3 regions of the Mesorhizobium sp. M0615 genome follow, and region 1 is predicted to be linked to each of the others. Evidence: predicted binding sites of a transcription regulator. Region 1 holds the regulator's gene; each other region holds the start of a gene.
What was found. Region 1 encodes PhoB, which activates phosphate uptake and scavenging genes when phosphate is short. Its sites were predicted from a motif close to TGTCATNNANCTGTCAT; they were not measured.
Positions count from the first base shown of each region.

Region 2: NKI46_RS13035 (ceramide glucosyltransferase) is a predicted target of PhoB. The motif match lies at 2,306-2,322, and genes of this name have one in related genera.
Region 3: ppk2 (polyphosphate kinase 2) is a predicted target of PhoB. The motif match lies at 1,716-1,732, and genes of this name have one in related genera.

Region 1 covers NZ_JAMYQI010000010.1:320,417-331,039, reverse strand. The annotation lists gene xylF (D-xylose ABC transporter substrate-binding protein) at 1-697, opposite strand, end outside; gene NKI46_RS20120 (ROK family protein) at 964-2,199, shown strand; gene phoB (phosphate regulon transcriptional regulator PhoB) at 2,230-2,919, opposite strand; gene phoU (phosphate signaling complex protein PhoU) at 2,936-3,640, opposite strand; gene pstB (phosphate ABC transporter ATP-binding protein PstB) at 3,682-4,506, opposite strand; gene pstA (phosphate ABC transporter permease PstA) at 4,524-5,840, opposite strand; gene pstC (phosphate ABC transporter permease subunit PstC) at 5,837-7,297, opposite strand; gene NKI46_RS20090 (substrate-binding domain-containing protein) at 7,393-8,421, opposite strand; gene NKI46_RS20085 (PAS domain-containing hybrid sensor histidine kinase/response regulator) at 8,918-10,623, opposite strand, start outside.
Region 2 covers NZ_JAMYQI010000006.1:317,549-328,171, reverse strand. The annotation lists gene NKI46_RS13040 (O-succinylhomoserine sulfhydrylase) at 1-1,042, shown strand, start outside; gene NKI46_RS13035 (ceramide glucosyltransferase) at 1,054-2,205, opposite strand; gene apaG (Co2+/Mg2+ efflux facilitator ApaG/CorD) at 2,427-2,819, shown strand; gene NKI46_RS13025 (Hsp33 family molecular chaperone) at 3,005-4,036, opposite strand; gene argF (ornithine carbamoyltransferase) at 4,145-5,056, opposite strand; gene NKI46_RS13015 (aspartate aminotransferase family protein) at 5,075-6,274, opposite strand; gene NKI46_RS13010 (GcrA family cell cycle regulator) at 6,633-7,151, shown strand; gene NKI46_RS13005 (magnesium and cobalt transport protein CorA) at 7,284-8,291, opposite strand; gene phoU (phosphate signaling complex protein PhoU) at 8,387-9,109, opposite strand; gene NKI46_RS12995 (ATP-binding protein) at 9,224-10,492, opposite strand; gene ppk2 (polyphosphate kinase 2) at 10,595-10,623, shown strand, end outside.
Region 3 covers NZ_JAMYQI010000011.1:80,751-91,373, reverse strand. The annotation lists gene NKI46_RS20525 (dihydrofolate reductase family protein) at 1-506, shown strand, start outside; gene ppk2 (polyphosphate kinase 2) at 735-1,655, opposite strand; gene NKI46_RS20515 (aldo/keto reductase) at 1,896-2,939, shown strand; gene NKI46_RS20510 (glycosyl transferase family 90) at 2,960-3,931, opposite strand; gene NKI46_RS20505 (hypothetical protein) at 4,110-4,268, shown strand; gene NKI46_RS20500 (DUF982 domain-containing protein) at 4,341-4,574, opposite strand; gene NKI46_RS20495 (GntR family transcriptional regulator) at 4,684-5,349, opposite strand; gene NKI46_RS20490 (multidrug efflux MFS transporter) at 5,500-6,765, shown strand; gene NKI46_RS20485 (DUF423 domain-containing protein) at 6,809-7,183, shown strand; gene NKI46_RS20480 (hypothetical protein) at 7,220-7,363, opposite strand; gene NKI46_RS20475 (hypothetical protein) at 7,427-7,570, opposite strand; gene NKI46_RS20470 (LacI family DNA-binding transcriptional regulator) at 7,718-8,800, shown strand; gene NKI46_RS20465 (OpgC family protein) at 8,816-10,051, opposite strand; gene NKI46_RS20460 (alpha/beta hydrolase) at 10,269-10,623, shown strand, end outside.

The DNA.
Region 1 (10,623 bases):
GCGCCGTCAGCGCGGCGACAACGCCGCCGGCGGTGCCGTCATTGGCCGCAACCACGGCATCGACCTTGTTGTCATTGGCGGTCAGGAACTGTTCCATGTTCTTCTGGGCGTTGGCCGGCAGCCAGCCATCGGTATAGGCCTCGCCGACATTCTTGATCTTGCCCGAGTCGATGGCTTCCTTGAGCACTTCCATTGAGCCCGAGAACAGGAAATCGGCATTCGGATCCGAGCCCGAGCCCTTGATGAAGACATAGTTGCCTTCGGGCTTCGCCTTGAACACTTCGCGGGCCTGCATGCGGCCGACTTCCTTGTTGTCGAAGGTCAGGTAGAAGACGTCCTTGTTCTCGATCAGGCGATCATAGCCGACGACCGGAATGCCTTCGTCCAGCGCCTTCTGCACCGCCGGGCCGATGGCCGAGGCGTCCTGCGCCAAGATGATCAGCGAGTTGGCGCCCTGCGAGATCAGGCTTTCGACGTCGGTCAGCTGCTTGCCGGGATTGGACTGCGCGTCGGCCGAAATGTACTTGTCGCCGGCGGCTTCGATCGCCGTTTTCATCGCCGCCTCGTCGGTCTTCCAGCGCTCTTCCTGGAAGTTCGACCACGACACGCCGATGACCTTGTCCTTCGCCTGCGCGACCGACATCAGCGCCAGCGACATGGCGACACCCGCCAGCATGGCGGCTGCAAATCTGTTCATTATAACCCTCCCTGCGCCGCCCACGGCGCGACAAAACCGGCCCGAAGGCCTGCACAAAGAGGCTCCATTTTTTCGAGCCTCGAAAAAATACTGGTTCAATGATAAGGCACTGTCAACATCGATTATGATGGATTCTGATGGCGTTGCCGAATTTTTTCGAGCTCCGCAATAAACAATGACAGGGCTGCCGGCGTCTGCCAATATTTGGCTGGTGCCGTCGAACGCCTTCACTATCATGAGGCGCGAGGAGGCCGGGAGGAAAACAAATGTCGGTTGGGATCCGCCACGACGATCTGCGCCGTCGCAACCGTGCGATGGTGATTTCGGCCGTGCGCCGGGCCGGCCAGCCGTCGCGGACCGAGATTGCGGCGACCACCGGCCTCAGCCATTCGACGATATCGGCAATCTCGTCTGATCTAATTCAAGAAGGCATCCTGATTGAAGGCAAGCCTGGCGAGACCGGCTCGCTGAAACGCGGCCGGCCGCAGGTCGGCCTTGGCCTCAACCCGGAAGCGGCGGCGGTCATGACCGTGGTGCTGTCGCTGAACTTCCTCTCCGTCACCGTCATCGACTATGCCGGCCAGGTGGTCGCGGAAGAACAGCGCCGGCTCGACACGCTGACCATGCCGCGCGACGAGCTGATCGGCGAATGCGTAGCAATCGTCGGGCGGCGTCTCGCGGACCCGGACCTCGATGTCCAGAGCATCGCCCGCATTGCCATGGGCATCCAGGGCATCACCGATTCGCAGGCGCGGGCCATGCTGTGGTCGCCAATCACGCCACTGACCGACATTGCCTTCGCCGACATGTTGGAAGCGGAATTCGGCATTCCTGCCACCATGGAGAACGACTGCAATATGATGGCGGTGGCCCTGCAATGGCGCCAGCCCGAGCGCTACCGCGACAATTTCATCGCGATCCTCTTGTCGCACGGCATCGGCATGGGGCTGGTGCTGAAAGGCGAACTGTTCACCGGCACCCATTCCTCGGGCGGCGAGTTCGGCCACATGATCCACCGTCCGGGCGGCGCGCTCTGCCGCTGCGGGCGGCGCGGCTGCGTCGAGGCCTATGCCGGAAACTACGCCATCTGGCGCAGCGCCAAAATGATGAGCGAAGATGCCGAGCCGGTCGATATCGGCGACGCTGATATGCGCGCACTCGCCGCGCGCGCCCGCGAAACCGATGGCCCGGAGCGCGAAGCCTATCGCAAGGCCGGTGAGGCGCTCGGCTTCGGCCTCGGCAGCCTGTTTGCGCTGATCGACCCGGCGCCTGTCGCCATGGTTGGCGTCAGCGCCGCCGCCTTCGACCTGATCGAGCCGGCATTGCGCGAAGCGATCGCCCAGACCGCCGGCGGCCAGCACTCGAAGTCGATCTCCTTCGACACCGAGCCCAACGAGCTGCCGCTGATCCGCGAAGGCTGTGCCATGCGCGCGCTCGGCTTCGTCGATCAGGAGATTTTCGCGCCGGGCATTCAGGCGAAATCCGGCAAGCATGTCGCCTGAATGGCCGGCAACGGCGCGACGCGCAGCATCCTAGTCTTCCCTGATCGCGTAGCCGGCGCCGCGAATGGTACGGATGACATCCGGCATGCGGCCGTTGTTGACCGCTTTGCGTAAGCGCCCGACATGGACGTCGACGGTTCGCTCGTCGATGTAGATCGTCTCGCCCCAGACATTGTCGAGCAGCTGGCTGCGCGAGAACACGCGGCCGGGATGGCGCATCATGAATTCGAGCAGCCGGAACTCGGTCGGTCCGAGCCTGATCTCGCTCTTCTTGCGGTAGACACGGTGCGACTCGCGGTCGAGCACGATGTCGCCGACCTTGAGCACGCTGGACAGCACTTCCGGCTTGGCCCGGCGCAGCAGCGCCTTCACGCGCGCCATGAACTCCGGCGTCGAGAATGGCTTGACCAGATAGTCGTCGGCACCGGTGGACAGGCCGCGCACGCGATCGCTTTCCTCACTGCGCGCGGTCAGCATGATGATCGGCAGCCGCTCGGTTTCGGGCCGCACTCTAAGCCGCCGGCAGAGCTCGATGCCGGAAACAGCGGGCACCATCCAGTCGAGCACCAGGAGATCGGGCACGTTTTCCTGCAGGCGGATCTCGGCCTCGTCGCCGCGTGTCACCACCTCGACGTGATAGCCTTCGGATTCGAGGTTGTAGCGGAGGAGCACGCCTAGCGGCTCCTCGTCCTCCACGACCATGATGCGTGGCGCGATCATAGGCAGTTCACCCTCATCAGGCCGGCGTGGCCATCGCCGTCTCGTCCTGCTTCGGACGATTGGCGGGCAATTGCTGGCCGGTCAGCACATAATACGCATTTTCGGCGATGTTGGTGACATGATCGCCGATGCGCTCAAGATTCTTGGCGCAGAACAAGAGATGCGTGCAGGCGGTGATGTTGCGAGGGTCTTCCATCATGTAGGTCAAGAGCTCACGAAACACGGACGTGTATTTGACGTCGATGCGCTCGTCGTCATTCCTGAGTTTTGCAAGAGCTGCCGCATCGGTGGCGGCATATTCCTCGACGACGCCTTGCACCTGGATCAGCACCAGCTGCGCCATGGCATCGATGGAGTGCGAGAGGTCGCGCGGCGTGACGCTCAAGCCCACGGTGCCGACGCGTTTGGCGATGTTCTTGGCGAGATCGCCGATGCGCTCGAGGTCGCCGGCCATGCGGATCGAGCCGACCACGGCGCGCAGATCGTTGGCCATCGGCTGGCGCTTGGCGATCAGCGTGATGGCGCGGTCGTCCAGTTCGCGCTGGCGCGCATCCATGATGGCGTCGTCGGAAACGACACGCTGTGCCAGCGCATTGTCCGAATTGAGCAGCGCCCTGGTCGAGCCGCTGACCATCGAGCCTGCCAGATCGCCCATGTCGCGGATCAGCTTGCTGATCTGCCCGAGCTCTTCATCGAAGGAGGCGACGGTATGTTCACCCATGATCTTGGTCCTCGTGCCTGAAAATTCACCCGCCGGACGGCTCAGCCGAAGCGGCCGGTAATGTAGTCCTGGGTGCGCTTGTCGTCGGGGTTGGTGAACATCTTGTCGGTGGCGCCCTCCTCGACGAGATAGCCGAGATGGAACATCGCCGTGCGCTGCGACACGCGCGCCGCCTGCTGCATCGAGTGGGTGACGATGACGATCGTGTAGTTCTGGCGCAGTTCGTCGATCAGCTCCTCGACACGGGCGGTGGCGATCGGATCGAGCGCCGAGCAGGGCTCGTCCATCAGGATCACCTCCGGCGACACGGCGATGGCGCGCGCGATGCACAGGCGCTGCTGCTGGCCGCCGGACAGGCCGGTGCCGGGCTCCTGCAGGCGGTCCTTGACCTCGTTCCAGATCGCAGCCTTCTTCAGGCTCTGCTCGACGATCTGGTCCATGTCGGACTTGCGCTTGGCCAGCCCATGGATGCGCGGGCCGTAGGCGACGTTCTCGTAGATCGACTTCGGGAACGGGTTGGGTTTCTGGAACACCATGCCGACGCGGGCGCGCAGTTCGACGACATCGATGTTCTTGTCGTAGATGTCGTCTTCATCGAGCGTGATCTTGCCGGTCACCCGCGCCGAATCGATGGTGTCGTTCATGCGGTTGAGGCAGCGCAGGAAGGTCGACTTGCCGCAGCCGGACGGGCCGATCAGCGCCGTCACCTGGTTCTGGCGGACGTCGAGATTGACGTCGAACAACGCCTGCTTCTCGCCGTAGAAGACGCCGACCTTGTCGCCGCGCATCTTGATGACTTCGTTCGACTTGGCGTTCATTTTGTCGCCCACTGCATTCTCAAGGGACTGTTCGGTCATGATGTTCATACCAAATTGCCTTTTTTCTACCAGCGCCGCTCGAACCGGCGCCGAAGCACGATCGCGGTGATGTTCATGGCCATGAGGAAGACGAGCAGGATGATGATGGCGCCGGACATGCGCTCGACAAAAGCGCGCTCAGCCTCGTTTGCCCACATGTAGATCTGCACCGGCAGCGCGGTCGCCGGATCGAAAGGCGTCGTCGGATAATCGGCGACGAAAGCGACCATGCCGATCAAGAGCAGCGGTGCTGTCTCGCCGAGCGCACGCGCCAGGCCGATGATGGTGCCGGTAAGGATGCCTGGGGCGGCAAGCGGCAGGATGTGGTGGAACACCATCTGCATCTTGGAGGCGCCGAGCCCGAGCGCTGCCGAGCGGATCGACGGCGGCACCGCGGCAAGGGCGGCGCGCGTGGCGATGATGATGGTCGGCAGCGTCATCAGCGTCAGCACCAGGCCGCCGACGAAGGAAGCTGAGCGCGGCATGCCGAGGAAGTTGATGAACACGGCAAGGCCGAGCAGGCCGAAGACGATCGACGGCACAGCCGCCAGATTGTTGATGTTGACCTCGATCAGGTCGGTGAAGCGGTTCTTCTTGGCGAATTCCTCGAGATAGATCGAGGCGGCGACGCCGATCGGCAGCGCCAGCAACAGCACGATCACCATCATGTAGAACGAGCCGATGATCGCCACGCCCATGCCCGACGTTTCGGGCCGGCTGGAGGCGCCATAGGTGAACAGGCCGGTGTTGAAATGCTCGGCCATCACGCCGTCGGCCTTGAGTTTGTTCATCCAGTCGATCTGCTGGTTGGACACCTTGCGGCGCGCTTCATCGACGCCGAGGTCGATCTGGCCCTTGAAGGCCGAGTCGAGATTGGCGGCAGCCAGGATGTCGACATCGCGCGTCGTGCCGATCACCGAGGGATCGGCGGAGAGGATGTCGCGCAGCTGGACCCGCGCGCCTTCCGACAGGAAGCCCTTGAGCTTCAGCATCATCGGCTTGTTGGCCGGATCGATGCCGAGCTTGGCCACCAGCGCGTTTTCGGCGAGCTTGGGATAGTTCGCCTTGATCAGCACATTCGGGTCTGTGGCACGCTTGTTCGAGGGGTCGATGACCTTCTCATCGAAGGTGATCGGAAGCGTCACCGTCGTCTGCCAGAAGGCGGTGTAGCCTTTCGAGACGATGGTGATCAGCATGATGGCCAGGAACGCCAGGCCGACCGAGATCGCAATCACGCCATAGATGCGGAACCGGCGTTCGGCGGCATAGCGCGCCTTCAGCCCGATGTCGCGGCGCGGACGCGCGACGGCACCCGCCATCGTGTCCAGGGGGATGTCGGTCATTCGTACTGCTCCCGGTACTTGCGCACGATGTAGAGGGCGACGATGTTCATCACCAGCGTCAGCGCGAACAGCGTCAGGCCGAGCGCGAAGGCGACCAGCGTCTGCGGCGAGTTGAACTCGAGATCGCCGGTCAGCTGGTTGACGATCTTGACGGTGATGGTCGTCATCGCCTCGAACGGATTGGCCGTCAGATTGGCGGCGACGCCCGCCGCCAGCACGACGATCATCGTCTCGCCGATGGCGCGCGACGCCGTCAACAGGATGGCGCCGACGATGCCGGGCAGTGCCGCCGGCAGGATCACCCGCTTGATCGTCTCGGAGCGCGTGGCGCCGAGGCCGAGCGAGCCGTCACGCATTGCGCGCGGCACCGCGGTGATGATGTCGTCGGACAAAGAGGACACGACCGGGATCAGCATGACGCCCATCACCAGACCGGCGGTGAAGATGCTCTGGCCCTGGATGAAGGGCGAGCCGCCGGTGAGTGCCGCCGACAGGTCGCGCAAGAACGGTCCGAGCGTGACAACGGCGAAGATGCCGTAGACGATGGTCGGAATGCCGGCCAGCAGTTCCAACGCCGGCTTGACCACCGAGCGCACACCGCGCGAGGCATATTCGGACATGTAGACCGCCGACATCAGCCCGACCGGCACTGCCACCAGAAGGGCGACGGCGGCGATGTAGAGCGTGCCGGCAAGAAGCGGGATCAGGCCGAACTGACCCTGGCTGCCGCCGGAACCGGCGGCGGCGAAACGCGGATCCCACACCGTGCCGAAGAAGAAGCTCATCGGCGACACGCTCTCGAAGAAGGTGATGGTCTGGAACAGCATCGACAGCACGATGCCGACCGTGGTCAGGATGGCGATGGTCGAGGCCGCAAGCAGCCCCCACAGCATCAGCTTCTCGACATTGTTGCGCGCCCTGGCGCGCGGCGCGATCTGCCTCAGCGCATAGAAGGCGCCGGCGACCGACAGCGCGAAGGTCAGCACGGCGCTGAACAGGCCGAGCCGGTCCTGGACCTGGTTCGCCTCGACCGCGATCGGGATCATATAGTCCTGGGTGTCGCTGGCCAGTGCCACGCCCTTGGCGGCGAGCAGCGGCTGCAATTCGGCGAAAGTAGCGGGAAGTGCGGTATCGCCATCGAGCCGGCGCAGGCCCTTGGCCAGGCTCTTCACCAGGCTGGCGTCGAGCGCTTCGCTGGCCACCTTTGTGTCGGCGGTGCGCTCGGGCAAAGCGGCATGGATATGCCGGTCGAGATAGAAGGAAGAGCCGATATCCCAGACGGCGAGCAAAAGGACGGCAGGCAGGACCGCGAGCAGAAAGGCCCACCAGCCATGATAATGCGCGCGCGAATGCGGCTTGACCTTGCCGGTATCCTGCGCCGCGGCGCGCTGGCGGCCGACCACAAAAGCGACCACGCCTATGGCGATGACTATGGCGAGTACGAGCAAGGACGACATAACCCACCCCAGGGAAAATTCAGATCGCCGCAGCCGTTGCGGCAAGCGGCGAAGTCAGGGCGCGGAGTTCATCCGCGCCCTGATCCGTCCGTTGATTACATTGTCTTTCCAGCGGTGAAGGCGTCGCGCTGGCCCTGACGTTCGGCGTCGGGAGCGGAAACCAGGCCGTACTGGGCGAGCGGGCTTTCCGGGCCGATCATCTGGTCATCAAGGAAGAACTCGACATATTCCTTGAGGCCGGGAACGACGCCCAGATGCGCCTTCTTGACGTAGAAGAACAACGGCCGCGACACGGGGTACGTGCCATCGGCGATGGTCTGCGTCGAAGGCACGATGCCTTCCACGGTAGCGACCTTCAGCTTGTCGGCATTGTTCTCGTAGAAGGCGAGGCCGAACACGCCAACGCCGGTCTTGTTGGAGTCGATGCGGGCCAGCGTCTCGGTGTAGTCGCCGTCAATGTCGACAGCCTTGCCGTCTTTGCGGATGGCGATGCAGGTCTTGCCGATTTCCTTGTCGTCGGCGATGCCGGCAGCCTTCAAAGCGGCCTTGTCGCAGCCGGCGTCGAGCAGCTTGGTCTCGAACACTTCACGGGTGCCGTGCTTCTCACCCGGGATATAGGCGGCGATATCCCAGTCGGGCAGCTTCGGATTGACCTGGTTCCACTTGGTGTTCGGGTTGTCGACCAGCTTGCCGTCGACCACCAGCTTGGCGGCGAGCGCCTTGTAGATGTCGGCGGGAGCCAGCGCCCAGTCCGGACCCTTGATGTCGGTGGCAAAGACGATGCCGTCATAGCCGATGCGGACTTCCTGGACGTCCTTGACGCCGGCGTCGGCGCAGGACTTCAGCTCGTCCTTCTTGATCGGGCGCGAGGAGTTGGCGATGTCGATCGTGTCTTCGCCGACGCCCTTGCAGAACTCCTTGATGCCGGCGCCGCTGCCGCCGGACTCGACCACCGGGGTCTTGAAGTTGGTGAAGGTTTCGCCGAACTGCTCGGCGACGATCTTGGCGTAAGGCAGCACGGTCGACGAACCGGCGACCTGGATCTGGTCACGCGCAGCGGCGACACCGGACGATGCGGCGAACGCTACCGCCACGGCCGATGCCGTAACGAGGAATTTCTTCATGTGGCCTGCTCCTGTTCGGAAGATGGTCTCTTGGCGCCCTCTTCAAACCGGCGCCCGCTGAGGCCAATAGCCTTCGATTATTACAGTCGCATGACAGTTTCGTGTCAGCCCGGTAACGTCGCACAGACGTCTTGTGGGCCGCACCCTTTAAGCCGGTTTGTGGGAATGGAAGTTGCCGCTGGAATCAGACGCTTGCGCAATTCGTGCTGGCATCAAGTCCCGGCACACCGCAGGCCGCGATGCCGAGAAAGAAAAACCGGACGGGAGCGCGTTGCCCGTGACCAGAGCGAATCTTGGCCGAGCCATCGCCAAAAACAGGTCCGTTGGGGTAGATTCGACGCTGTTTCTTGTCGGCGGTCGCTTGCTCCCGCCCGTAACTGAATGAGCGGTTTCGTTGCGACCATTGTCCTGACTGGGCGCCAGCTTTGATATGGTGCGATCGCACCATATCCTTGGCTGTTGCGGCGCGGCCGAATCCCGGCGGCGCCGCAGGTTGCTATCCAGCGTCTCGTTGGGCTTCGCCTGATATGCCGACCCAGCGCTCGACCTTTTCGAGCAGCGCCCTGGGGCTGATCGGCTTGGGCAGATAGTCGTCCATGCCGGCTTCCAGGCAGCGCTCACGGTCGCCCTTCAAGGCATGCGCGGTGACGCCGACGATCGGGATATGCATACCCGTATGTTCTTCCAGCCGGCGAATTGCGGCGGTGGCCTCGAGCCCGTTCATCTCCGGCATCGAGACGTCCATCAGGATCATGCGCGGATTAAGCCGGCCGAAGGCGTCGAGCGCCTTGCGGCCGTTGCCGACGATTTCGAAACTGTAGCCGGTTTCGCCGATTATCTGGGTGAACACCATCTGGTTCACCTCATTGTCCTCGGCAACGAGAATGTCGAGCCGGCGTTCATCCCCGGCGGCCCGGGCGCGGGCACGAACCGGCGGCGGTTGCAGCAAGGCGCGTTCCGATGCAGCGAGCGGCGGCTTTGCCGGCGACGGTTCGTTCCTGCCGCCGCCGGAACCGCTGCTTGCCGCCGGCAGCACACGGCCGTCCGTGATATTGTGATGGTGCCGCTGGATGGTGGCGACCAGCGTTTCCAGAAGCACCGAGGAACGCGCCGGCTTGATCAGCTGGGCGTCGATGCCGAGATCGCGATAGCTGGTGTTGGCGAGCGACTGGTCGACCGAGGTCAGCATGATGATCGGCGTGTCGGCCAGCCCTGCGGTGTTGCGCACGACGCGCGCCATTTCGGCGCCGCTCATCCCCGGCATCTGATAATCGAGCACGACGCAGTCGACCGGCACGCCGTAGGCAGCCGCGGCGACCAGCACCTTGAGCCCTTCGGGTCCGCTTTCGGCGGCGCAGGAATCGAAGGTCCATGACGCCATCTGCTCGCTCAGGATCGATCGGTTGACGGCATTGTCGTCGACGATCAGCACCCGTGAGCCGGTCACGTCGACCGGCATGATCCGCCGTCCGGTCTGTTCCTCGGCCCTGGGCAATGTCACGGTGAACCAGAAGGTCGAGCCCTTGCCTTCGGCGCTCTCGACACCGATCTCGCCGCCCATCAACTCGACCAGCCGCGAGGTGATGGCGAGCCCGAGCCCTGTGCCTTCGTGGCGTCTGGTCGACGAGGTGTCGGCCTGACTGAATTTTTCGAAGACGAGCTTCAGTTTCTGCTGCGGAATGCCGATGCCGGTGTCGGTGACCGAAACGGTAAGCTTTGTCCCCGTCGGCCCCCTTTGTCCGGTCACGTCGACCAGCACGTGGCCTTCGTCGGTAAACTTCACCGCGTTGCCGACCAGATTGGTGACGATCTGCCTGACGCGACCGACATCGCCGACGAACAGGCTTTCCAGGCCCGGCTCGACGCGCACGATGAGCTCGAGGTCCTTCTCCTTGGCGCGCGTCGATATCAGCGTCGCCACATCCTCGATCGCTTCGGGCAGGTTGAAGGGCGCAGGGTCGAGCACCAGCTGTCCGGCATCGATCTTGGAGAAGTCCAGTATGTCGTTGATGATGGTCAAGAGCGCGTTACCCGACTTGACGATGATATCGGTGAACGTCTTCTGCTTGGGATCGAGGTCGGATTTGGCCAGCAACTCGGCCATGCCGAGTACGCCGTTCATCGGCGTGCGGATCTCGTGGCTCATATTGGCCAGGAATTCCGACTTGGCGCGGTCGGCCAGCACGGCGCGCTGGCGCGCCT
Region 2 (10,623 bases), on a different contig from region 1:
AGGCGAGGAGCCGGGCTTCATCTATTCGCGCTACGCCAACCCTACGGTCGACATGTTCGAAAAGCGCATGTGCGCGCTGGAGGGTGCCGAAGATGCCCGCGCCACGGCGTCGGGCATGGCGGCGGTGACGGCAGCGCTGCTGTGCAGCGCCAAGGCCGGCGACCATATCGTTGCGGCGCGCGCGCTGTTCGGCTCCTGCCGCTGGGTGGTCGAGACGCTGGCGCCGAAATACGGCATCGAGGCAACGCTGGTCGACGGCACCGACATCGTCAACTGGGAAAAGGCGGTGCGGCCGAACACGAAACTGTTCTTCCTGGAAAGCCCGACCAATCCGACGCTGGAAGTGGTCGACATCGCAGCGGTGGCGGCGCTCGCCACCTCGATCGGCGCCAGGCTGATCGTCGACAATGTCTTTGCCACGCCCTTGCAGCAGAAGCCCTTGCAGCTCGGCGCCCATATCGTCGTCTACTCCGCGACCAAGCACATTGACGGCCAGGGACGCTGTCTCGGCGGCATCATCCTGTCGGACAAGAAATGGATCGACGAGAATTTGCACGACTATTTCCGCCACACCGGCCCGAGCCTGTCGCCGTTCAACGCCTGGACGCTGCTCAAGGGCCTGGAGACGCTGCCGGTTCGGGTGCGCCAGCAGACTGAAAGCGCGGCCAAGATCGCGGATTTCCTGGCAGGACGGCCGGAAATCGCCCGCGTCATCTATCCCGGCCGCGCCGACCACCCGCAGGCCGACATCGTCAAGAAGCAGATGACGGGCGGATCGACGCTGATCTGCCTCGACGTGAAGGGCGGCAAGCAGGCGGCCTTCGCCTTGCAGAACGCGCTCGACATCGTGCTGATCTCCAACAATCTCGGCGACGCCAAGAGCCTGATCACCCATCCGGCGACCACCACGCACAAGAACCTCAGCGATGAAGCGCGCGCCGAGCTCGGCATCGGGCCGGGAACGCTCAGGCTGTCGGTCGGCCTTGAGGACACGGACGATCTGCTGGAGGACGTTGCGCAGGCGCTGAAGGCAGCCGGATAGGCCGCGAGGCGTCACGCTCCCGACGAAACCTCTTCCAGTTCGGCCGTCTTGGTGCCGATGGTCATGATGTTGCCGCGCCAGTCGACGGCGCCGCTCAGCCAGCCGCGCGCCCAGATGGCGGGAAGCATCATGTCGCGCACCATCATCGCCGGGACCATGCGCAGCGACAGGTGCCAGCCCTTGGCCGCGGCCAGCGCGCATTCGGGAATGTAGGCCGCCGTCAGCACGGCCAACACCGTGGCCGGCAGGCTGATGCCGGCACTTGCGGCCGCCACCAGCGCCAACGCCAACGGCACGGCGACGCCGGTCAGGATCTCGGGTGCGAAAAACAGCGGGAAGGTGACGCGGCGCAACCGCGCCCAGCGCGCCTGGCGCGACCAGATGTCGGCAAGTCGGCGCTGCCCCAGTGGTTGCTCGAAAGGCGAGGCAACGAGATTGACGTGCAGGCCCAGTCCGTTGACCAGCTTGGTTGCAGCAGCATCCTCGGCGATCTCGGCGGCCAGCGCGCGGATACCGCCATTGGTATCGAGCATCGGCTTGTTCCACAGCATGCTCTTGCCCTGGGCAAAGCCGAGGCCAAGCGCCTCGCCGGCATATTGCCAGCGCGCCTGCAGCGTGTTGAGGAACGCGCATTCGACCTCGGCCCAGAAGCCATCCGGCCGCGAGCCGATCGGCGTCGAGCAGATAAGCCCGGTATTGGTCCGCCAGGCCGCCATCAGGTGCTGGACGTAATCCCTTGGCATCAGCACGTTGGAATCCGCCAGAATAACCCAATGATAGCGCGCCGCTTCCCAGCCCTTGACGCAGTTGTTGAGCTTCGGGTTGCTGCTGACGCGGTCGTCGCCGATCAGCAGCCGGGCCGGCACGTTGGGAAACAGGACGATCGCCCTGTTTATCAGTTTGACGACGGGATCGTCGGCGTGAGCGACGCAGAAGATCAGTTCGTAGCGCGGCCAGTCGAGCGAGAAGGCTCGCTGCAGCGTCTCTTGTGTGAACGGCTCCACGCCGCGCGACGGCACGACGATCGAGACCGGTGGCTGCTCGCCGGACGGCGGAGGGATAAGGCGACGCGCTTGCAGTTTCGACGAAGCAAGCAGGATGCTGGCGAGATTGGAAAGAAGCAAAGCGGAGGAAGCGAAGGCGGCTGTGAGAGCTGGTTCCATCGAGATCTGGTCACTCCGGAAAGGCCGCTCGCGGCTGCTTTGTCAGTCGACAGATGGGCCTTGAGTCGCCGGCAAGGTTTGCGCACACCAACATTGTCATGTGTCACTTAAATGACATTGTTTGTCGGCACTGCGCTTTGAGGCTGGCAGGACATGCCGCTCTGCGCGTATCAAACCGCATGGCGCGACAAATGTTCCCTGCTGCGCAACCGGAGCAGCCCATGTACCGCGCCGTCACGCGCAACATCGAAGTGCAGGTCAGACCGTTCTACCTGGAGGACCGCTCGGACCCGGCGGAGAACCGTTATGTCTGGGGCTACCAGGTGACGATCGACAACCAGTCGGACGATTTCGTGCAGCTTATGGCGCGTTACTGGCACATCACCGACGGCAGCGGCCGGGTCGAGGAAGTGCGCGGCGCCGGCGTGGTCGGCGACCAGCCTGAGCTCAATCCCGGCGACAGCTATCAATACACGTCAGGCTGCCCGCTCTCGACGCCCTCCGGCTTCATGGTCGGCCACTACACCATGCGCAACAAAAAGGGCGAGACGTTCGACGTCGCTATTCCCGCGTTTTCGCTGGATCTGCCGGGGACCCGACGGACGGTAAATTAGGGGTTTTCTCCCCGTCACTATACGGGGAGAAATGCCCGGCAGGGCAATGAGGGGCAGCGCCAGAGTCATGAGGTTATCTTCCACGCACATGACCTAGGCTATGCGCGGCCATTCACCAAAGTTCGCGCTGCCCTCATCCGCCCTTCGGGCACCTTCTCCCCGTGAACGGGGAGAAGGAAGAGATGCTACTGAGTTGCAAACTCCGCCGGGTCGAAGTCGTACTGCTTCGAGCAGAACTCGCAGGCGACGTGGATGCCGCCATCTTCGGTGCTGTCCTTGATCTCCTGCGCGGAAAACCCCTCGAGGATGCCGCGTATCTTGTCCCTTGAGCAGGAACATTGGTCGGCGACCGGCACGCCGCCGAAGACGCGCACGCCATGTTCGTGGAACAGCCTGTAGAGCAGCCGCTCGGCGCCGATGGTCGGGTCGATCAGCTCGGTCGGCTCGATGGTGCCGAGCAGCGCCACCAGCTCGCGCCACGAATTGTCGGCCGGCTCCTGCGTCACGTCACGCGGATCGCCGTCGCCGCCCGAAATGTCGGGCACGCGCATGCGCTCGGGTGACTGCGGCAGGAACTGCGCCAGGATGCCGCCGGCGCGCCACTGCTCACGAGCGCCGCCGGGACCTGGCGTCAGAAGCTTGGCCACCGACAGCCTGAGGTCGGTCGGGATCTGCTCCGACTGGCGGAAATAGGTGCGCGCGGCGTCCTCCAGCGTCTCGCCGTCGAGCTGGACGATGCCCTGATAGCGCTGCGTGTGCGCGCCCTGGTCGATGGTCAGCGCCAAAACGCCGCTGCCCAGCAGCGTCTGCTGCGAGGTCTGGCCTGCGGCCACCAGGGCCTCCAGCCGGTCGGCGTCGAAACGCGCATAGGCGCGCAATGCCGAAGGCGTGGAGAAATCCGCGACCAGCATGTCGACCGGGCCGTCGGTGCGGGTCTGCAGGATGAACTTGCCTTCGAATTTGAGCGAGGTGCCGAGCAGCACCGTCAGCACACAGGCTTCCGCCAGCAGGCGGGCGACCGGCTCGGGATAGTCGTGACGGTTGAGGATGGCGTCGAGCATCGGCCCGAGTTGCACGGTGCGGCCGCGCACGTCGAGCGGGCCGACCTCGAAGGGTACGACATGATCGTCGCCGGCATAGCCGAACTCGCCGAGTTTGGGGTGATGTTCAGTCACTTGATGCGTTTCCAACATGACAAAGCTCCAGGGCGCGGCCATGCGGCCCGGAGGGGTGCATGCGTCCAAACGCGCTTGATTTGCGTGATGGGGCGCAAATAGGCATCGCGCCGCCCCGGATCAAGCGCTTGGAGATCAAGCGCCTGGAGATCAAGCGCCCAGACACCAGGCCAAAACCGCCTTCTGGGCGTGGAGCCGGTTCTCGGCTTCGTCGAAGACAACCGAATGCGGACCGTCGATGACCTCGTCGGTGACTTCCTCGCCGCGATGCGCCGGCAGGCAGTGCATGAACAGGGCGTCGGGCTTGGCCCTGGCCATCAGCGCCGCATTGACCTGATAGGGCGAGAAGACATTATGGCCGCGGGCGCGGTGTTCCTGGCCCATCGACACCCAGCAGTCGGTGACGATGCAGTCGGCTTGGTCGACGGCTTCCTCGGGCGAGCGGGTGAAGTGCAGCTTGCCGCCATTGCTCTTCGACCAGTCGATATGCTTTTGCGCCGGCTCGCTGCCTTCCGGCACTGCGACGTTCAGGTTGAAGCGGAACCGCGCCGAAGCTTCGAGCAGCGAATGCAGCACGTTGTTGCCGTCGCCGGTCCAGGCGATGGTCTTGCCGGCAACCGGACCGCGATGCTCCTCGAAGGTCATGATGTCGGCCATCAGCTGACAGGGATGGGTGTCGTCGGTCAGCCCGTTGATGACCGGAATCGTGGCATTCTCGGTCAGCTCGAGCAGCCGCTCATGCGACGTGGTGCGGATCATGATGGCGTCGACATAGCGCGACAGCACCTTGGCGGTGTCGGCAATGGTCTCGGAACGGCCGAGCTGCATTTCGGTGCCGGTCAGCATGATGGTCTCGCCGCCGAGCTGTCGCATGCCGACGTCGAAGGACACGCGCGTGCGCGTCGACGGCTTGTCGAAGATCATGGCCAGCACCTTGCCTTCGAGCGGTTTGGTCCGTTCGCCGGCCTTGAGGCGCGCCTTGCGCACCACCGCATCGTCCAGCATCAGGCGCAGATCGCCTTCGGAAACGGCGGAAAGATCGGTGAAATGGCGAAGGCTCATCGGGAATGGTTCTCGGGATTACTTCGCGGCGGCCGCGGCGATGGCGTCGGTCAGGCCCTTGGCGCCGGCGCGGATGCGATCGAGCGCTTCGCCGATCTCGGCGTCGGTGACGGTCAGCGGCGGCAGCAGACGAATGACGTTGTCGCCGGCCGGCACCGCCAGCAGATGCTGGTCGCGCAGCGCCATGTTGACCTTGGTGTTGGGCATGGCGCATTTCAGGCCAAGCATCAGGCCGCTGCCCCTGATGCCTTCGATGACATCAGGAAATTCGTCGGCGACCGCCGCCAGGCCCTGCTTCATCAGCAATGCCTTGCGCTGGACGTCTTCGAGGAAGCCGTCTTCCAGCACGACGTCGAGCACAGCGTTGCCGACCGCCATGGCCAGCGGATTGCCGCCGAAAGTGGTGCCATGCACGCCTGCCGTCATGCCGACGACAGCGTCGTCGGTGGCGAGGCACGCGCCCATCGGGAAGCCGCCGCCAATGCCCTTGGCAATCGCCATGATGTCGGGCGTCACGCCGGTCCATTCATGCGCGAACAGCTTTCCGGTGCGACCGATACCGCACTGGACCTCATCGAAGATCAGCAGCAGGCCGTGCTGGTCGCAGAGCTGCCGCAGCCGTTTCAAGGATTGCGTCGGCACCGGGCGGATGCCGCCCTCGCCTTGCACCGGTTCGATCAGGATCGCGGCGGTCTCTGGTGTGATCGCCTTCTCGGCGGCGTCGATGTCGTCGAAGCCGACCTGGTCGAAGCCTTCGACCTTGGGCCCAAAACCTTCGAGATATTTGTACTGGCCGCCGGCGGCGATGGTCGCCAGCGTGCGGCCGTGGAAGGCGCCTTCGAAGGTGACGACCCGGAAGCGCTCGGGATGGCCCTTGACGAACTGGTAGCGCCGCGCCGTCTTGATCGCGCATTCGAGCGCCTCGGCGCCGGAATTGGTGAAGAACACCTTGTCGGCGAAGGTGGCGTCAGCCAGCCGCTCGCCGAGCCGGGTCTGCCCCGGGATCTCGTAGAGATTGGAGACGTGCCAGAGCTTGGCCGCCTGTTCGGTCAGGGCCGAGACCAGATGCGGATGGCTGTGGCCCAACGAATTGACCGCGATGCCGCCAGCGAAATCGAGATATCGCTCGCCCTTGTCGGTAACCAGCCAGGTGCCTTCGCCATGATCGAAGGCCAAAGGGGCGCGGGCAAAGGTCTCGTAAAGCGCCGAACCGCTCATTATATGCGTCTCCGGTACCGGAAAAATCAAAAAAGCCGCCAAAGCGGCGGCCTTTGCGGCTTATCGTGTTTTTCGGCCATGAAGTCAACGAAAACGTCGTGCAGAGGCGCGTGGCCAGCTCCCGACGAGACGCCGGCTCATAAGCGACCGGGCAAGTTGGGGAAAACCTAAAAAACCGATTCGTGTTGCACCTGGGACTCTTGTCACCGAGTCAACACATGAGGTAATTGTAGTCGGGAAATAACTAGATTTCGTGCGGCGGACCTAATCACCTAATATATGTGGTGTCTGCCCCGGCAAAGATTGCCGGGTCGGGAACGGATTCCGGCTGCCGCACACTTAGCAGGAGCGCGGTCTCATGAACTGGACTGACGAGCGGGTCGAACTTCTCAGGAAACTGTGGTCGGAGGGCTTGAGCGCAAGCCAGATCGCCGCACAACTCGGCGGGGTCAGCCGCAACGCGGTCATCGGCAAGGTGCACCGGCTGAAGCTGTCGGGCCGCGGACGCTCGACCGCGACGCCGGCGCGTCAGAAGAAGACAACGCAGGGATCTTCGATCCAGAAATCGGTGCCGCGCGCCGCAACCACGCAGCGCCATGTCACGACGTCGATCGGGGCGAACGCGCTGCAGGCGCAGTTCGACGCCGAGCCAGTGGCGCGCCACTACATCCGCCCGGTCGAAAACGTCGTCGTGCCGATCTCGCGGCATCTGCAGCTCACCGATCTCACCGAGCGCACCTGCAAATGGCCGAATGGCGACCCGCTGTCGGAAGACTTCAACTTCTGCGGCAACGAGGCGGCTGAAACCGGACCTTACTGCAAGTACCACGCAAGGGTGGCGTTCCAGCCGGCTTCAGAGCGGCGCAGAAGCCGGTAGTTAGGAATAGGGATTGGGGACTGGGCAGTAGGGAATGGGGTAGCGCTCGTGAGGCGCTACCTTATTCTGACTACTGCCTACTGCCTACTGCCTACTGCCTACTGCCTACTGCCTACTGCCTACTGCCTACCATCACAGCCACCCACTCTTCCGAAATCGCCAATACAAAAACGAGCAGATCAGCGCGATCGAGACCAATACGACGGGATAGCCGTATTGCATCTTCAGCTCCGGCATGTCGTCGAAATTCATGCCGTAAATGCCGGCGAGCGCCGTCGGAACCGCCAGGATCGCGGCCCATGAGGCCAGCTTCTTGGTGTTCGCGGTTTCCTGGCTCTGGCCGACCAGCAGGCTGGCTTCGAAAGCGAAGGCCAGAACCTCGCGCAGGCTGTCGATCTTTTCCTGCACGGTGCGGATATGATCGGTGACATCGCGAAACAGCGGATGCATGGCGGTATGGATCTGCGGCAGGTCGGCGCTGGTCAGCCGGCGGCAGACCTCGACCAGCGGCAGCGCCGCATTGCGCAGGCGCAACAGATCGCGGCGCAGCATGTAGAGCCGCTCGATGTCGGGACCGGTCATCGGCTTCAGCAGCACCCTGTCCTCGATCGCCTCGACCTCGTCCTCGATCTGCTCGAGCACCGGCATGTAGTTGTCGACGATGAAGTCGAGAATGGCGTAGAGGACGAAATCCTCGCCCTTGGCCAGTGAGTGCGGACAGCTTTCCCAGTGCTGGCGCACGGCGGCGTATGAGGTCGAGGGACCATGCCTGACGCTGACGATATAGCCTGAGCCGACGAACAGATGCGTCTCGCCGAAGGTGACGCGTCCGTCGATCAGCTGTGCAGTGCGGGCAACGATGAACAGCGCATCGCCATATTGCTCGATCTTCGGCCGCTGGTGCGGATGTTCGGCGTCTTCGATCGCCAGTTCGTGCAGATGAAATTGCGCCTTGACGCGCAGCAGAAGCTCGCGGTCGGGTTCGAGCAGCCCGATCCAGACGACATGGCCCGACTTCTTGGCCCATTCGCCGGCTTCCTCGATCGGTATGTCGGCGATGCGCTTGCCGGCGGTGTAGACGCTCGACGCGATGATGCCGGACGATGCCGGCGCCGGCTTGAACTCTCGGACATATTCCATCGCAGCCTCCTGAGCGCCTGGCCTTGGCCAGGAACCGAGACGCTAACACCCGGGCAGTTTAGCGCAATATGATTAAGCGTTCGAGGGGCGCGCGATCACTTCACCGGCAGCGCCGGAAGGGCAACCTTGTCGGTCTTGTCGCCCTTTGGACGCTCGGCCGGCAACTGCTCGCCGGTGACGATGTAGTAGATCGTCTCGGCAATGTTGGTGGCGTGGTCGCCGATGCGCTCGATGTTCTTGGCGCAAAACAGCAGATGCGTGCACGGCGTGATGTTGCGCGGATCTTCCATCATGTAGGTCAAAAGCTCGCGAAACAGCGAGGTGTACATGGCGTCGATCTGGTCGTCGCGGTCGCGAACGAAGCCTATTTTCTCGACCGAGCGCGAGGCATAGACGTCGAGCACTTCCTTGAGCTGGGTCAAAGCGAGTTCGGCAAGCGCCTCGAGGCCGCGAAACAGGCTGGTCGGCTGGCGGCCGTCAATGACGCTGACCACACGCTTGGCGACGTTCTTGGCGAGGTCACCGACCCGTTCGAGGTCGGCCGAAATGCGGATGGCGCCGACGATCTCGCGCAGATCCGTCGCCATGGGCTGGCGCTTGGCGATGATGACGATGGCTTTGTCGTCGATTTCGCGCTGGCCATCGTCAAGCACGATGTCGTCACGAATGACCTTCTGGGCGAGGCCGGGATCGGCATTGACCAGCGCCTGGATCGCCTGCTCGACCATGCGCTCGGCATGGCCGCCCATCGCAGCGATGCGCTTCGCCAGGTATTTCAGCTCTTCGTCATAGGCGCTGACAATGTGTACGGACTGCATGGGCGAAATGCCTTCCTTAAATCTTTGGCCTTTTGAGTCGTTTCCTCGACCCTGTGCTGATACGCTAGCCGGATGACAGAAAGAAGAAACAGGCAGTTAGCAGATAGTACCGCCTCAGCCTGCCGGCAAATGGACCGTGAACGCCGCGCCCTTGCCAACCTCCGACTTGATCGAAAGCCGGGCGTTGTGGCGCGTCAGAATATGCTTGACGATGGACAGGCCAAGACCGGTGCCTTTCTGCGAGCGGCTGCTCTCCACGTCGACGCGATAGAAGCGCTCGGTAATGCGCGGTATGTGCTCTTCCGGGATGCCCGGGCCATAGTCCCTGATGGTGACATCGATGCCCGGTTCCGGGCCGGCCTCGCCCCGCGCGATCGACACTGTGACGCGTCCGCCAGGCTGGCCGTATTTGCAGGCGTTTTCCAAGAGATTCTCGAACACCTGGAACAGCTCGTCGCGGTCTCCGGGCACGTCGAGCGGCCCCTCGGCGTAGTCGCGGTCGATGACGACGCCGTTCTCGCTGGCGAGCGGGCCTAGTGAATCGATGACGCTGTCGATGGTCTGGCGCAGATCGACCTCGGTTCCCGGCCTCAGGTAAGGCTTCATTTCAAGCCTCGACAGCGACAGGAGATCGTCGATGAGGCGCGCCATGCGGCCGGTCTGGTTCTGCATGATCTGCAGGAACTGCTCGCGCGCCGCCGGATCGTTGCGGGCCGGGCCGCGCAACGTCTCGATGAAGCCCGAGATCGAAGCAAGCGGGGTGCGCAGCTCGTGGCTGGCATTGGCTATGAAGTCAGCGCGCATGCGATCGATGCGGCGCGTCTCGCTCTGGTCCTTGAACACCAGCACATAGAGATCTGTGGCGTGGCCGACCGAGGATGCGCTGACCCGGTAGGCGCGTTCCACCGGCAGCTTCTCGGTGTAGTCGACGGCATCCGAGGCGACGGCTCCCGACAGCACGCCGTCGAGCAAGGCCTGCATTTCCGGCGCGCGGAATTTTAGCGACAGCGACAGGCCGGGCGCGATACCGACAAAGGCGGCAAAGGCGGCGGCATTGGCGTGGACGATGGTGGCGGTGCGGTCGAAGATGATCAGCGGATCGGCAACGGCAGCCGCAAGATATTCGCCGGAAAGCCGCTGCAGCCCGCTCGCCTCGACCGTGGCAATGGTCTTCTCAGCAGACCGGCTGGCGCCACCGGTTGGCAGAAGCGCGGCAGCCAGCAGCACCGTCAACGCAGCCAGGACGACATAGGCGGAGATACCGGCAAAACCATAAACGGCCAGGATAGCGATCGCACCGGCGGCAAGCAGCCATCGGCTGTTCCACAGCCGGCCGGCGACGGCCTGCCCCGTGGTTGTCCGCTCTGCCCCGGTGTCAGCCATTCGTGCTTTCCGTGCTTCTGCGCCGGTCCCGCCGAAACTTCCGCTGGACCGGGTTTGAGGCCCCCCATAGCATGAGTCCGCAAGCTGGAAAGGTTCGTCTCGATGAAAAAAGCCAAGGAAAGTCCCGCCGC
Region 3 (10,623 bases), on a different contig from region 1:
AGATGGTCGGCAAGGATGGCGGCAGCACCGATGTGGACGACCGGTTCACCGTCCGCAGCTTCGACAATGTCGGCGCCTGGATCCTCGGCCGCAACATGTTCGGTCCAATCCGCGGCGAATGGCCAGACGAGAGCTGGAAAGGCTGGTGGGGCGACAACCCGCCCTATCATGTGCCGACCTTCGTGCTGACCCACTACGAGCGCGACTCCATTGTGATGGAAGGCGGCACCATTTTCCACTTCGTTACCGGCGGCATCCACGCCGCGCTCGAACAAGCAAAGGCCGCGGCCGGCGGCAAGGATGTCCGCGTCGGCGGCGGCGTTTCCACCATCCGGCAATATCTGCAAGAGAAGCTCATTGACGAGTTGCATCTGGCGGTGTCGCCGGTGTTGCTCGGGAGGGGCGAGAGCCTGTTTGCCGGGCTGGATATGCTGAAGCTGGGTTACCAGTGCACCGAGCAGGTGGCGACAGCGCTCGCCACGCATGTGACGATCAAGCGGGTGTAAGCCTCATTTGGGAAAATTGCGATCCGTCGCGCCCCCTCTGTCCTTCCGGACATCTCCCCCACGCCGGGGGAGATCGGATGTCGCGCCGGCTTTCGCCACTCATCAACGTAGCAAGAAGGGCGCCATCGGCGAAGCTGCCAATCTCCCCCCTTGTGGGGGAGATGTCCGGCAGGACAGAGGGGGGCGCGAAAGAATGCCGTCCTCTCGTGTCTTCAATTGCGAAGACGCTCAATACTTCTCCGGCACGTAAAGCTCGCGCGGCAGGACCTGGCGCTCGTACTCCGGGTTGAACACCCGCTCGGGCAGCGTGATTTCTTCGTGCGGCACGTCCTCATAGGGCAGCTGTTTGAGGAGATGGTCGATGCAGTTCAGCCGCGCCCGCTTCTTGTCGTTGCCTTCGACGATGTACCACGGTGCCTCGGGGATGTTGGTGCGGGCAAACGTCTCTTCCTTGGCCTTGGTGTACTGCTCCCAGCGCACGCGCGACTGCAGGTCCATCGGCGACAGCTTCCACTGCTTCATCGGGTCGTGGATGCGCATCATGAAGCGCATCTGCTGTTCCTCGTCGGTGATCGAGAACCAGTATTTGACCAGCGTGACGCCGGAGCGGACCAACATGCGCTCGAACTCCGGCACGTCGCGGAAGAACTCTTCGACCTGATCGGGTTCGGCAAAGCCCATCACCCGCTCGACGCCGGAGCGGTTGTACCAGGAGCGGTCGAACAGCACGATCTCGCCGCCGGCCGGCAGATGCGGCACGTAGCGCTGGAAATACCACTGCGATTTTTCGCGCTCGGTCGGCGCCGGCAGCGCCACGACGCGGCAGATGCGCGGGTTGAGGCGCTGGGTGATGCGCTTGATGACGCCGCCCTTGCCGGCGGAATCGCGTCCTTCGAAAACCACCACCAGCTTCTTCTTGTGGTAGGCGACCCAGGACTGCAGCTTGATTAGTTCCGACTGCAAGCCGATCAGGTCGCGGAAATACTGCATGCGGTCGATCGACGGCGGATGCGCGTTCTTGTAGATCTTGGAGATCTCCAGCGACAGCGCCGGCTCCGACATTTCAAGCTCATAGTCCTCGTCGAGCATGTCGGCGAGTTCGGCTTCCAGCCAATCCCTGGCCGGAGAATTCTGCTTCAACTCGGTCATTTCCACTGCTCCGCTTGCCGGCTGACATGAAACCCTGAGCCGACTTGATATAGGCCGGCAATGACGGTTTTATTGCAACCCGCCAGCCAGCCGATCATCGCTGCAAATCGGCGAGGCATGGCTGATCCATCGCCGTGGCATGGCGACAAGCCGCTCAAATTGTCCTACAAATGGCCGACCCGTTCGGGCTGCCCGCCCTTCTCCAGTAAATCCCCACCCGCCAAAATTGCGAGGACCGACATGGAATACAGCACGCTTGGCCGTTCCGGCTTGAAAGTTTCGACGCTGACCTTGGGAACCATGACCTTCGGCGGCAGCGGGCCGTTCGCTGCCGTCGGCAATTCCGATCTCGCGGAGGCCTCGCGCATCATCGACACTTGCATCGATGCCGGCATCAATCTCATCGACACCGCCAATGTCTATTCGAACGGATTGTCGGAAGAGATCATCGGCGAGGCGCTCGGCGGCAAGCGCAAGAACGACGTGCTGATCGCCTCCAAGGCGCGCATGCGGATCGGCAAGGGCCCCAATGACGAGGGCCTGTCGCGCCATCATCTGATCCGCGAATGCGAGAAGAGCCTGAAGCGCCTCAGGACAGATGTCATCGACATCTATTTCCTGCACGAATGGGATGGCGCGACGCCGCTCGAGGAAACCATCGCCGCGCTCGACACGCTGGTTGCCCAGGGCAAGATCCGCTATGTCGGCTGCTCCAACTATTCCGGCTGGCAGGTCATGAAGGCGCTCGGCATCAGCGACAGCCAGCACCAGCCGCGCTTCGTCACCCAGCAGATCCACTACACGCTGGAAGCACGCGAGGCCGAGTATGAGCTCTTGCCGATCTCGGTCGACCAGGGCCTTGGCGTGCTGGTGTGGAGCCCGCTCGCCGGCGGCCTGATGTCGGGAAAATACCGCCGCGACAGTCCGACGGCGCGCCAGATCGGCGGCTGGTCGGAACCACCGATCCGCGACGAGGACCGGCTGTGGCGGATCGTCGACGTGCTGGTCGACATCGGCGCCACTCGCGGCGTCTCGGCGGCCCAGGTGGCGCTGGCCTGGCTGCTTGGCCGGCCGGCCGTCAGTTCGCTGGTGATTGGCGCACGCAACGAGGCCCAGTTGAAAGACAATCTCGCCGCGGCAAGCCTGACGCTGTCCTTTGATGAACGCCAGCGCCTCGATGCCGTCAGCCGGCCGCCGGTGCTCTATCCCTACTGGCACCAGCAGTTTACGGCGAAGGACCGCTTCGGCCCGGCCGATCTGGTTATGGACCGCAGCGTTATCTGACTTAAGGGCGCCGGAAGCGGCTAGCCCGCGATAAACCGCCAGACCTGCGGATCGGGCTCGATCTGGCCGCTGAGCACGAAATATTTGTAGAGCACGAGCAGGCAGATCGCCTGCTCGGCCCGCTCGTCGGCGAATTTGCGGCAATAGGCGTTGGCCGCCGCAACGATGCGCTGGGCCTCGGCCGGATGCTGCTCGAGATGATGCACCCGCTCGGCCAGATCGCTGAAGTCGGGCGCCAGCGGCACATAATGGACATCGGGCTCGAGCTGCCCCTCGGCGAACCAGGTCTCGTAAGTCGGCGGCGGCATCAGGCAGAGCGAGTTCGAGCTCATGATCCATTTCAGATTGGTCGCGACATCATTGCCTTCGAGCGAGATGATGTAGCGGTAGCGGCGCTGCTGATCGATGCTGAGATAGGGCTTGCGGTATTCCGCAGGTGCTGTCGCCCTCGGCGTGCCGACATCGCAGAACGGCAGATTGCGGGCTGCATCCAGCAACAAGGTGCGGATCGGATTGTTGAGTTCGCCGCGCCAAACGACGAGCGGATGCTTGTCGGCGAAGGCGACATCGTCGGCCGGCATGTAGAAATGACGGAACTTGTTCAGCTTGAACAGGACGCCGTTGCCGTTGTCGCCCGCTATCGGCCGGTCCTTGACGATCGACGGCATCTTCGGCACTTCGATGACGTCGCCGAATTCCAGGTCGATGCGCAGATCTGGGTCGAAATAACGGGTGAACTCCTTCAGATCGTAATAGTACATGCTGCGGTCCGACGGCAGCCGGCTGACCGGCACGGCCTCGGGGCTGGGGCTAAAAGGCTCCCGCAGCGTGTTGTAGTAATTGAGCCGCTGGCGGACCGATGCGTCGGAAAGCCTGGCCTGATCGAGCAGCCGGCCGAGCCGGCGCCGGAAAAGAACCGGCGGCGCGATGTCGCGCATGGCGTTGCGCGCATAGTAGATCAGCTTCTGTGCGTTTCTTTGAAGCGTGGCCATCGGTCGTTTTGATTCGAAATCGGTCGGCGGCGGCTCCAGCAACTGTCCCGCAGCCTTTTCTAAACCATTGTGTTCGCCATCACGCAAGTCCAGAACCGCTGGCATCTGCCCTCGCGGCGCTGTTGTGTTTGCCGGCCAATGCTTCTAGGCAGGATCAGGCACAGCGAAAGGAAACGATATGGCTCGACCACCGAATTACGGTCAGGAACGCAAAGAGCGCGACCGGCAGAAGGCCGCCAAGAAGGCGGAGAAGCTCGCCGCCAAGGTCGCGGCCAAGGAGCGCGCCGAGCCTGAGAACGAGGCAAGTTCCAAAACCGACACCGAGACAGAAAAATAGGCAAGACAGGATCACCGGCCCGCGAAACGGGCCGGATCCTGGCAAAATGCCGGTGTGATCAGGCCGATGTGATCAGGCCGGGGCCTTGTCGCTGACGAAGACGTTGACCTCGCGCGCGGCGGCGATGAAGGCGCGTCTTGCAATCATCGCCGGCTTGTCGCCGGCCAGCGCGTCATGGCAGGCCTGCAGCGCTTCGCGGTGCTTGGGGCTGCGCTTGCCGGGCCAGCTGTTGAGCAGGTAATCGGAAGCCTCACGCACCGTACGCAAGAGCTGAGTGCTTCCCTCCGTGCCCGACTTAACGGTCACGGGTGTTTCAAATCGGTTGTTTTCCATGGCCGCCTCTTACGCCATCGGCGTCCGCGAAGCGAGGCCGAAAGCGGATCGCGACGGCGTTCTTTCGTTTTCGTGACCGGTATCAAGCGGCGACGACGGCAAAACCCCTGGCGCGCAGGCCGCGCCGGTCATTGTGCAACGACGTCACCAGGCGGTCGCGGCTGCCGGCGATATGGGCCGAAAGTCGCGCCGCCGCCGCATCGGCATCGCCGGCCCGCACCGCCGCCAGAATGGCGTGATGCTCGCTCCAGGCGCGGCCAAGGGCCGCCTCGTCGCGCACCTCCAGCCAGCGCGCCCGCGACAGGCGCGTCATGGCATCGCGCACGGCCCGAAACAGGAACTCGTTGCCGGAGAGCCGCGCCAGTTCGATATGGAAATCCATGCCGACGCGGTGCCATTCCTCGCGCGGCGTGGCAGTGTCGCAGGAATCCAGCATCGCCTCGATGACATCGGCTGCGCTCCTGTCGGCCAGCGCCGAAGTCAGCCTGACCGCCGCGACCTCGACCGCTTCGCGGTACACAGCGATCTGTTCCAGTTCGGCAAGGTTGATCGGCGACACGGTCCAGCCGCGCCCGTCGCGGCAGATAAGCCCTTCCGTCTCCAGCCGCAGCAGGGCTGCCCTGACCGGCGTACGCGAGGCGCCGAAGCGGCTCTCGATCCAGCGCTCCGTCAGCCGCTCGCCAGGACCGACCTCGAGGCCAAGGATCATCTCGCGAAGCGCTTTTTCGACGATCTGCATCTGCGACATAGTTGCTTCCATTGCTGGCGATCGGCCTTGCCCATTGGTCTTGCCGATCACATTGAGGGCGCCTGATTGACAGCAGCCGGGCTTTGCGTCCATGAGGGTGCCAAATTGGTATCCCAAAATGGTATCCGCAGCAAGCGGACAGGACAGGACATGCCGCAGGACAGTGCAGCGCAGGCCGCCGAAGCGCCTTCCACCTACAACATTCATTGGCGGCGCAACCTGTTCGTGTGCTTTGCCGGATCGTTCAGCACGCTTGTGGCGATGACGCTGTTGTTGCCGTTCCTGCCGCTCTATGTCGAGCAACTGGGCGCCGTCGGCCACGCGGCGATCGTGCAATGGTCGGGCATCGCTTTCGGCGCCACCTTCCTTGCCGCCGCCCTTGTCGCGCCGCTGTGGAGACGACTGGGGGACCGTTATGGCCGCAAGGTGATGCTGGTGCGCGCCAGTTTCGGCATGGCGATCTGCATGTCGCTGACCGGCATGGTGCAGACCGTCTGGCAATTGGTGCTTTTGCGCCTGCTGATCGGCTTTGCCGGCGGTTATTCCTCAGGCTCGACGATCCTTGTCGCCATGCAGACGCCGAAGAAGCGCTCCGGCTGGGCGCTCGGCGTGCTGTCGGCCGGCATCACCGCAGGCTCCCTGGTCGGCCCGTTGCTTGGCGGCGCGCTGCCGCCATTGATCGGTATTCGCGCCACCTTCCTCATCGCGGGCGGCGTCATTTTCCTGGCGGCGCTGGCGACGACGTTCCTGATCAAGGAGATGCCTCGCCCGCCAATGCAGGCACAACCCAAGGAGAAACCAAAGGGCGGTTGGGCGCAGATCCCCGACAAACGCCCTGTCGTGGCGATGCTGGCAACCGGCATGCTGTTCACCTTCGCCAACATGTCGATCGAGCCGATCATCACCGTCTACGTCCAGCAACTGGTCGCGGACGCAAGCCGGGTGACGCTGGTCTCCGGTGTCGTCATGTCGGCGGCGGCGCTGGGCGCCATCCTGTCGGCGTCACGGCTGGGCAAGCTCGCCGACCGCATCGGCCACTGGAACGTCATCGTCGCATCGCTGGCCGTCTCGGCGCTGCTGTTGATACCGCAGGCCTTCGTCACCGAGAGCTGGCAGTTGGTCGGGCTGCGGTTCCTTATGGGTCTGGTGCTGGGCGGGCTGTTGCCCTGCATCACCAGCGTCATCCGCCACAATGTTCCCGATGGGGTCGGCGGCAATGTGCTGGGCCTGGCAATCTCGGCGCAATATGTCGGCCAGGTTGCGGGGCCGCTGCTGGGCGGCTTCGTCGGCGGCCATTTCGGCATGCGCGCGGTGTTTCTCGGCACGTCGGTGCTGATGGCGGGCGGTGCCGTGTATAATTGGCTGGCCCAGGCGCGCCGCACGCGCGACATGCTGGCGATATCGGAAAAATCCTGACAGACAGGTTGCGCCGCCTATCGTCAATCACGGAGCCCGAGACATGAGCATAGCCGAGTCAGCACCAGCAAACAGCGCGCGCATCCTCGTTTTCGCCGGCGGCCTCGCCGGCGCGGCGGGCGTGGCGCTGTCGGCGGCATCAGCGCATCTCGGCGGCGCCTTCGTCGGCACTGCGGCATCCTTCCTGATCATGCATGCGCCGGTGTTTTTGGCCGTCGGCCTCGCCGGCGCAAGCCGGATCTTGCGGATCGGCAGCCTGGTGCTGCTCGTCGGGCTTGTTCTGTTCTGCGGCGATCTGCTGGCACGAGATTTCGTAGGATCGCGGCTGTTCCCGATGTCGGCGCCGATCGGCGGCACCTTGCTCATCGCGGGCTGGCTGGTGATCGCGGCCTCGGCGCTCGTGCGACAACGGACCTGACGGGGCAAGAACCCTGCCCCATCAAATATCGCAGATTTAATCCTGCCGGCTTTCCGGCAGCAGGTCGCGGTTGCGCTTGGCAGGCTTGGTCGGCCGCCGCCGTTGCGGCTGCTCCGTGGCAGGCGAGATACCCCAGTAATTGCGATAAATGTCTTCGAACAGATGTTTCACGGGATGCATGTTCGTTCTCCTCTTCAAGAACTTGAATCGATCCAATCAACTGGCAAGAAAATGTCTGGCCGATCAGCTGCGCTTGCGTTTCACAAGGTATTGCAGGTCACGCCTCCACGGCCCGACCTTGTCGCGGCGCTTGCGGGTGGCGGCGTCGGAGACTATGCCCCAATCATTACCGTAGATGTCTTCGAACAGATAATTCACGGGATGCATGGCACCCTCCTCTTGAATCGATCCAAGTTCTAATTGGTGAAATCCCTTGGATCGATTCAAATATAGACCCTCTCGGCCGTCTGATCAAGGGAAAATTTGAACCGATCCAACTAAAGTGCTAAATAGGCTCCGGTTCAGGAGACGAAAATGACGGTATTGACCTCCGGCAAGACGAGACCAGTGCGGCTTGCCGACATCGCCAAGGCGGCCGGGGTCTCGCACGGAACCGCGTCCAACGTGTTCGCTCGCCCGGAAATCGTGCGCGAAGAGGTCCGCGAGCGGGTCAAGGCGGCGGCGGAAGCGATGGGCTATGCCGGCCCGGATCCCAAGGGCCGGCTGCTGCGCGCCGGCAAGGTCAACGCCATCGGCGTGGCAACGGCAGAACCATTGTCCTATTTCTTCGACGATCCCTTTGCCCGCGTCATGATGGCCAGCATTTCGCAGGCCTGCGACGCCACCGGCGCCGGAATTTCGCTGGTCTCGGCCGCCAACAGCGAGCAGCTCGCCTGGAACATCCAGAGCGCCCTGGTCGACGGCTTCATCGTGTTCTGCATCGAGGGTGGGTCGCGGCTGGTCGAACTGGCGCGCGAACGCAAACTGCCTTTCGTGGCGCTTGATCTCGATTCGGAAAATGAGGCGGTCGCTGCGATCGGCGTCGACAACGTCGCCGGCGCGGGTCTGGCGGCGCGCCATCTGGCCGAGTTCGGCCATCGCAGCTTTGCCGTACTCGCCCTGGAATCTGCCGACGCTGGCTTTGGTCCCGTCACGCAGGAGCAAGTCGAGACGACATCCCTCTACTCGGGCACACGCGACCGTCTGCGTGGCTATTTCGGCGAGCTCTCCCGCTTCGGCATCGACGTCTCGCAAGTGCCAATCTACGAAACCCTCAATGACGAGGCGAGCGTGCGGGCCGGCCTCGATCATATTTTCGCGCTGCCGCAGACGCCGACGGCAATCCTGGCCATGTCGGACAAGATTGCGCTGCATGCGCTCGACTGGCTGCGCGAGCGTAACATTGCCGTGCCGGGCGATGTGTCCATCGTCGGCTTCGACGGCGTGCCGGAAGGCGCCGACTCCGAGCCGCCACTAACCACCGTCGCCCAGCCGATCGCCGAGATGGGACGCCTGGCCGTCAAGGCGATCCTCGAAAATGACGGCTCGCAGCACCGGCAATTGCTGCCGGTCGATCTCGTGGTGCGGGGGTCGTCCGGCCCCTCGCCTGCTGGCTAGGCGGCTGATGTGGGATCATCGGCTTAGCCTTGGCATCGCGGGCATGCCGAAGGTCTGGTGAACGGCTGGCGCTTCTTTGCGAACCGGCTTTTTGCTCGAGCCGATGCCGGACAGCCACTCAAGATAGAAGGCGAGCACGAATTGCATGGCGATGCCGGCCGAAATCAGCAAGGCGTCATAGGCAAAGCCGCCCGGATTGATCAGCTTCATCACCTGCGCCGCCATGGCGATCAGCGTGCCGGCGAGGAACACCGGCAAGGAGCGCTTGCCGAGCAGCGCTAGCGGATGATCCGGGCTGAGACGGAACAGGTTCGAGAAAGCCGGCAGGGCGACGATCAGATAGCTCACCGCCAATATGTGCAGGAGCCGCGGCAGCGACAGGAACGTCTTGTCGAAGCCGCCGATCACCACGGGCAGGTTAAACCACGTTATCTCGCCCCAGAGCGGGCTGTGCACCCAGACCGCCGCTGCCGCGACATAGGTCGCCGCGGCGCCCACCAGCCAACGATTGACGGGAATTGTGCCGCCGCGCCTGACATGCAGCATGCCGGCAAGGCCGATGTTGAACAGGAATTGCCAGGACAGCGGGTTGAGGAACCAGAAGCCGGGCTCGGGATAGTTCGGCGGCGCGATCTGCCAGAGGCCGGCGACGAGCCACAGCGCGCCGGAAAAGACCAGCGCCGGCAGCGGCCGGTAGCTGACGAAGAGCAGGAAGAGCGGCGCCATCAACAGCAGCGCCGCATAGACCGGCAGGATGTTGTTGTAGCCAAGCTGGTGGCCGAGCGTGACAATGCCGATCATGACCTCCGGCGTGTTCTTCATCAGCGGCTCGATGTTGATCAGCTTGAGCAGTTCCGGCCGCCGGCCGAACACCGCCGCGGCGCAGAATAACGCCATCACAACCATGGTGGTGACGATGTGGGCGCTGTAAAGCACGCCGGCCCGGCGCCACATCTTCAACGTCGCCAGTAGCCGGCCGCCCGGCTGGAACTTGTTGCCATAGGCGAGTGCGACCGACATGCCGGAAATCAGCACGAAGGCTTCCGCCGCGTCCGAGAATCCGAAATTCTTGTAGGTCAGCGTTTCGAAGACGGTGCCCGGCACGTGGTCGATATAGATGGTCAGGAGTGCGAGCGCACGGAACACGTCAATGCGCGTGTCGCGATCGGGGATACGCGGAGCGCGATCGGCGATACGCGGAGCGCGATCGGCGATACGCGGGGCGCGATCGGGCGGGACTGGCAGGGTCATCGACAAAAGGCCTCAAAGGAGAGCAAGGGTGCTCGCGTTGTTCATGCCGGGATGCGACCATCGGCGCACACCGCTTCGATTCCTCCCGCAGGGAGCATATCGGCGCAGAAACGGTCTGAAATGAGCCTGTTGCAATCACATTTCGCGGAGCGTGAAAATATTCCGTTTTGAAGCTGGCAAAGGACCAATGTCTCCGTGAAATCAATGAGATATGAGCGTGCATCGATATAGCGACGAGAACGCCTTTCTGCATCAGGATCTGGCGTTTCCCTACCGCCTCCTCAAGCCGGAGAATGCCGGCGGCGAGAGCCTGTTTTTACTGCACGGATCGGGTGTCGACGAAACGACGATGGTGCCGATTGCGAGGCAGATCGCCCCCAACGCCACGCTGGTCGCGGTGCGTGGCCGCATCCGCCAAGAAGACGGCTTCCGCTGGTTCGAGCGGATCACGCCGACCAGTTTTGAACAGGCGAGCATCCGTGCCGAAACATCGTACTTTGCCGCCTTCGCAAGCGAGGCCGCAAAGCGCCACGGGCTCGACCTCGCCCGGGCGACTTTCCTCGGCTATTCCA